DNA from 2 places in the Cellulomonas sp. PSBB021 genome. Region 1 is predicted to be linked to the other one. Evidence: riboswitches for the same ligand, from Rfam matches in the RefSeq annotation. Region 1 holds a riboswitch; the other holds the start of a gene.

The links. A riboswitch is a leader RNA that binds a small molecule or an ion and turns the genes downstream of it on or off. The one in region 1 is predicted to bind S-adenosylmethionine.
Region 2: linked by a shared signal. The riboswitch ahead of CBP52_RS10770 (NADPH-dependent FMN reductase) and the one ahead of CBP52_RS14695 (methylenetetrahydrofolate reductase) in region 1 are both predicted to bind S-adenosylmethionine.

What each region holds. Positions count from the first base shown of each region.
Region 1 is NZ_CP021430.1:3,198,430-3,201,626, reverse strand. Features, by position in the region: gene CBP52_RS14705 (DNA-3-methyladenine glycosylase I) at 271-882, shown strand; gene CBP52_RS14700 (hypothetical protein) at 1,113-1,298, shown strand; SAM riboswitch class I at 1,421-1,517, shown strand; gene CBP52_RS14695 (methylenetetrahydrofolate reductase) at 1,557-2,600, shown strand; gene metE (5-methyltetrahydropteroyltriglutamate--homocysteine S-methyltransferase) at 2,657-3,197, shown strand, end outside.
Region 2 is NZ_CP021430.1:2,356,083-2,359,279, forward strand. Features, by position in the region: gene gdhA (NADP-specific glutamate dehydrogenase) at 1-1,011, opposite strand, end outside; SAM riboswitch class IV at 1,252-1,360, shown strand; gene CBP52_RS10770 (NADPH-dependent FMN reductase) at 1,378-1,959, shown strand; gene CBP52_RS10775 (flavin reductase family protein) at 1,956-2,378, shown strand; gene purL (phosphoribosylformylglycinamidine synthase subunit PurL) at 2,652-3,197, opposite strand, start outside.

The DNA of each region.
Region 1 (3,197 bases):
GTGGCAAAACGTACGTCTGATGTTCAGGTCAAGGCACCTTTCCCTGCGAGACTCTGACGTCAGCCTCCACCGTGAAAGGCCGAGGTGGCCGGTCGCCGCCCCCGCGGATGCTCCGGGAACGGCGCGTCTGAGCCGTAGCAACCACGACGTCGGGGTCTGGGAGCGGGGCCGGGCCGACGGCGGGAACGGGGGGTTCGGCTGACGACCTGTCGTCCACAGGGGGCGCGCGGGGTCTGCCGCGCGTGGGCGGGAGACGGCAGACTCGACCGCATGGACGACACCGTGACGGTCGACACCCCGCTGGCGGCCGCGACCGCTCCGGCGCCCGTGACCGGGCGGTGCTTCGGGGACGGGGACCCGCTGTACGAGCGCTACCACGACGAGGAGTGGGGCGTGCCGGTGCACGGCGAGGAGGCGTTGTTCGAGCGGATCGCGCTCGAGGGGTTCCAGTCGGGGCTGTCGTGGATCACGGTGCTGCGCAAGCGTGAGTCGTTCCGGGCCGCGTTCGCGGGGTTCGACCCGCAGGTCGTCGCCGGGTACGACAAGCACGACGTCGAACGGCTGCTGGCGGACACGGGCATCGTGCGCAACAGGCAGAAGATCGAGGCGACCGTGGCGAACGCGCGCGCACTGCTCGCGCTGCACGCGGCGGGCCGCACGCTCGACGCGCTCTTCTGGTCGTTCGCGCCGGACCGGACGCAGCACGTGCGCCCCGCGTCGTGGGCGGACGTGCCCGCGGTGACGCCCGAGTCCCGCGCGCTCGCGCGCGAGCTCAAGTCGCTCGGCTTCCGGTTCGTCGGACCGACGACGGCGTACGCGGCGATGCAGGCGTGCGGGCTCGTCGACGACCACCTGGCGGCCTGCCCGTCGGTGCGTGGGTGAAGTCCCCCGGCGGGCGCGGAGGCCGTTGCGGTAGGCCGTGGCGTTCGGGTGACCCGTCGCGAGAGCAGATCCGCAGGTCAGCGCACGTCGGCCGGGACGGGTCATGCGATTGCCCGCGGCGTCCGGCCGTCCGGGTGCCGCCCGCTCGGAGGACCCCGGGACGTGCTCCCCTCGGGTGATCCGGCCGTGGGGACTTCGCCTGATCGTGCGCGGCGGTTACAGTCCTGCGCATGACCGACATGCCCGACCACGACGGCGGCCTGGACGCCGTCCGCGGTGCGCGGGAGGCGCTGGGCGGGTCGGTCCCGCCGGACGCGCAGGTCCTGCAGGCGGTCGAGGCCGGTCTGCTGTCGACGGTGACGGGCACCCAGCCGTGGGGCGAGATCCCGCACCAGCGCCCGCGTCCGCTGGCCTGACCCGCGGAGCCTCCTCCCCGCCTGATCTGCGTGTCTCCGGCGACGCGTCCGCTGGGCGGCCCGCCCGTCTCGCAACGTGAGAAGTCGTGGTCAGCATGTGGGCTTCCGGCCTACGATCACGGCAACCATCCAGAGCGGCCGAGAGACCTGGCTCGTCGACGCCGCAGCAACCCCCCTCCGCGACGAGGGTGTGGGTGCTTCCGCCAGGACCGATGGAGTGGACATGTCGCAGACCCAGTGTCTGAACGGCCCGCCGGCGTGAGCGCGGCGACCGTGAACCCGCCCGCGGCGCAGCCGCGGCTCGACGACGCGCGCGCCGACGGTGCGAGCAGCGCGGCGCGCCCCGGCGTCCCGACCGGCGCGCACGTGGCCGCCGACCCGCGACCGCTCGGCACGCTCGACCGCCCGACGCTCTCGTTCGAGTTCTTCCCGCCGCGCAACCCGCAGGCCGCGCCGCGCCTGTGGGAGACCGTGCGCCAGCTCGAGGCCGTGCACCCGGACTTCGTCTCGGTCACGTACGGCGCCTCGGGCAGGACGCGCGAGACGTCGCGCGCGTTCGTCTCGCGGCTGCTGCGCGAGACGTCGCTGTCCCCGATCGCGCACCTCACGTGCGTGGGCACGAGCCGCGACGAGATCACGACGATCGTCGAGGAGTTCCTCGACGAGGGCGTGCGCTCGTTCCTGGCGCTGCGCGGCGACCCCCCCGCGGGCCAGGCCGACTGGCAGGCCCACCCGGACGGCCTGGAGACCGCGAGCGCGCTCGTCGGTCTGCTGCGGGACATCGAGTCCCGCCGCTGCGGTGCGAGCCCGGCGCAGGCCGTGCGTGCGCGGGTGCGGCCGCTGTCGGTCGCGGTCGCCGCGTTCCCGCGCGGCAACGCGGCGACGGGCGGCACGCGCGCGCAGGACGTCGCGTCGCTGCTCGCCAAGCAGGAGGCGGGTGCGGACTTCGCGATCACGCAGGTGTTCTACGACGCCGAGTCGTACCTGGGCCTGGTGGCCGAGGCGCGCGCAGCGGGCGTGGTCATCCCGATCATCCCCGGGATCATCCCGTTGACCGACCCGGCCCGGCTGCTGCGCACGCAGGAGCTCACGGGTGTCCCGGTGCCGCGCGACCTGCTCGATGCGCTCGGCTCCGCGGACGACGCGTCGGCGGCGCACCGCATCGGCACCCGCGCGGGTGTCGACCTCGTCAAGGGCGTCCTCGACGGCGGCGCACCCGGCGTGCACCTCTACACGTACAACAAGCACGAGGCCGCGCTCGACCTGCTCGAGGGCGCGCAGCTGGACGGCTCGACCCGCTGAGGTCGGCGCCCACGTCCCCCGAACCCCGCACCACCACGACACGAAGGCTGGACCCCATGAGCGAGACCCCGCAGTTCCCGACCGGCTCCGTGCTCGGCTACCCGCGCATCGGGCCGCGCCGCGAGCTCAAGAAGGCCGTGGAGGCCTTCTGGGCCGGGAGGTCCACGGCCGACGAGGTCGAGGCGACCGCCGCGGCGCTGCGCCGCCGGACGCGCGAGCGCCTCGTCGAGCTCGGCCTGCCGAAGGACACGGCCGCGATCCCGAGCGCGTTCTCCTTCTACGACCAGGTGCTCGACGCGACCGCGGTCGTCGGCGCGATCCCCGCGCGCTTCGCGGACCTCGTCGGTGAGGACGGCACGCTCGACCTCGCGGCGTACTCGACGGTCGCGCGCGGCCGTGGCGACGACCTGCCGCTCGAGATGACCAAGTGGTTCGACACCAACTACCACTACCTCGTCCCGGAGATCGGCCCGGAGACGACGTTCTCGTACGTCGGCACGCGCCCGGTCGCGGAGTTCGTCGAGGCGCTCGCCGACGGCGTCCTGACCCGCCCGGTGATCGTCGGCCCGGTCACGTACCTGGCGCTCGCGAAGGCGA
Region 2 (3,197 bases), 840 kb from region 1:
CTTGACGCCGGAGCCGACGAGCGCGCGCGCGTCGTCCTCGTCGAGCTCGTTCTGCGTGGCGCACGGCAGCGCGACCTGCGCACCGACCTCCCAGACGCGGCGGCCCGGGACGTACACGGCGCCGCGACGCTCGGCGTACACCGAGACGCGCCCGCGCTCGACCTCGCGCACCTGCCGCAGCAGGTCCAGGTCGATGCCCTTCTCGTCGAGCACGTAGCCCGACGAGTCCGAGCACCCGACCACGTGCGCGCCCAGCTGCTGGGCCTTCTCGATCGCGTACAGCGCGACGTTGCCCGCACCGGAGACGACCACGCGCTGCCCGTCGAAGGACTCACCGATCGTCCGGAGCATGCTCTCCGCGAAGAGCACCGTGCCGTAGCCGGTCGCCTCCTTGCGGACGAGCGAGCCGCCCCAGGTGAGGCCCTTGCCCGTGAGCACCCCCGACTCGTAGCGGTTGGTGATGCGCTTGTACTGCCCGAACAGGTAGCCGATCTCACGGCCGCCGACGCCGATGTCACCGGCCGGCACGTCCGTGTACTCGCCGATGTGGCGGTACAGCTCCGTCATGAACGACTGGCAGAAGCGCATGACCTCGCCGTCGGACTTGCCGCGCGGGTCGAAGTCCGAGCCGCCCTTGCCGCCGCCGATCGGCATGCCCGTCAGCGCGTTCTTGAAGACCTGCTCGAAGCCCAGGAACTTCACGATCCCGAGGTACACCGAGGGGTGGAACCGCAGGCCGCCCTTGTACGGGCCGAGTGCGGAGTTGAACTCGACGCGGAAGCCCCGGTTGATCTGCACGGTCCCCGAGTCGTCGACCCAGGGGACACGGAAGATGATCTGCCGTTCGGGCTCGCACAGCCGCTCGAGGACGGCGGCGTCGACGTACTCGGGGTGGCGGTCGAGCACCGGCCCGAGGCTGTCGAACACCTCGTGGAGGGCCTGGTGGAACTCGTGCTCCCCGGCGTTGCGCGCGAGCACCTGCTCGAGGGCACGCTCCAGCTGCACCTGCATGTCTTTCGGCTCCGCTCTGCTCCGCGTGGCCTGGATGTGAGGACGCCCCAGGCTAGACGCCGTCCGGCAGTCGGGCGCAGGACTCCCGACCCGTGGACATCCGCGGGTCGCTGCGCGGCGCGGCGCTCGTCGCCCCGCGGTCGGCGTGCCGCTGGCGCGCGGGGCCCCGCGACGTCCACCAGACGAGATTTCCGACCAATCTGGTATCCCTTTTCGCACCCGCTGCTATACCCCTCCCGAGGTCACGAGAACCAGCGCCAAGCCCCGGCTCGCTGGTCGGCAACCCCGGTCACGCGCGGGGTGCTCCGGGGGACGACCTGGCCGGCCCACGGGCCGGCAAACGTGACGGAACGATTGCGAGGGACCATGAGCACGCACGCACCTGACACCCACCCCGAGCCCACCGTCGTGGTGGTCGCGGGCAACCCGCGCGAGGGATCGCGCACCCTGGCGGCCGCCCGGGCCGCGGCGCTTGCCGTCGCCGCCCACGTCGGCGGGACGGTCACCACCACGGTCGACCTGGTGACCGTCGCCGGCGAGCTCTTCGCCGGGCAGCGACCCCAGGTCGACGCCGCGCTCGGCGCGCTGGCGGACTCCGATGTCGCGGTGATCGCGACCCCGGTCCACAAGGCCTCCTACACGGGCCTGCTGAAGTCGTTCCTCGACCTGTACGGGCCTGACGGGCTCGCCGGCGTCGTCGTCGTGCCCCTCGTCGTGTCCGGCAACCCGGCGCACGCGCTCGTCGGCGAGGTCCACCTGCGGCCCGTGCTCGTCGAGCTCGGCGCGGTCGTCCCGACCCGCGCCCTCACGGTCACCGAGGCCGACCTCGCCGACCCGACCGGCCTCGACCGCGCCGTGGCAGCCTGGCTCGCGCGCGGCGGCGGCGCGCTGCGCCGCGCCGTCGGTCAGCCGGCCGCGGACCTCGACCTCGCGGAGGCAGCCCGATGACCGCCGAGCCGGTCGCCCGCCCGCACACCGACGCGCCGCACGAGTCGCGCCTGTCACCCGACGAGTACAAGGCCGTGTTCCGCGGCCACCCCGCGGGCGTCGTCGTCGTGACGCTGCGCGACGCGGACGGCCGACCCGTCGGGTTCACCGCGACGTCCGTCATCTCGGTCTCCGCCGAGCCGCCGCTGCTCGCGTTCTCGCTCGCGTCCTCGTCGTCCTCGTGGCCCGCGGTCTCGCGTGCGACGACCCTCGCCCTCAGCTTCCTCGCCGACCACCAGGACGACGTCTCGGCCAGGTTCGCGACGAGCGGCATCGACCGGTTCGCGGCCGGCGGCTGGACCGCGCTGCCGGCCGGGGAGCCGGTGTCAACGACCACTCATCCCGATCCCACGATCTGGACCATCTCGTTCCCCGTGTGAGCCCCCGCTGCCCCACCTCGCCCACGCCCCCGCCCGCCGACCCCGCGGTTCCTCCGGGTCCGAAGGAGCTGAGCCGGAGCAAGCGCGGTCTCAACCGAGGCCCCCTCCGCTGACCCCGTCGTTGCTCCGGCTCTGGAGGGGCCGAGCCGGAGGAAGCGCGAGGTCGGCGGGGTGGGGCGGTCGGGTATCGGGTGTCGGGTGCGGGGGGCTGGGTGTCGGGGACGACGAAGCCCCCGCGCCGGATGGGTGCGGGGGCTCCGGGGTGGTGCGGGGTCAGCCGAAGTGGCGCGGGAGGGTGGCCTCGAACACCTCGCGGGCCTCGGCCAGCGGGATCGCGAACAGGCCCTCGACCTCGACGGCCGGACCGGCCTCCTCGTCGTCGGACGCGACGTCCGCGGTCTGACCGAGCTTGAGCGCGGGGACGCCGCGCGCGACGCACAGGTCCGCGAAGCGCACCTCCTCCGAGCGCGGCACCGCGACGAGCGCGCGTGCCGTGGACTCGGAGAACAGCGCCTCGAACGGCGTGAGGCCGTCCCGCTCGCACAGCGCGTCGAGGGACACGCGCACACCCACGCCGAACCGCAGCGACGACTCGAGGAGCGCCTGGACCAGGCCGCCCTCGGACAGGTCGTGCGCCGCGTCGACGAGGCCGTCGCGCGCGGCGTGCTGCAGCACCGCGGCCAGCGCACGCTCGGCGGCCAGGTCGACCCGCGGCGGCACGCCGCCCAGATGACCGTGCTCGACGTCCGCCCACGCGGACCCGTCGAGCTCGGCGCGCGTGGTGCCGAGCAGGTAGACCGAGACGCCCGGCGCGGTCCA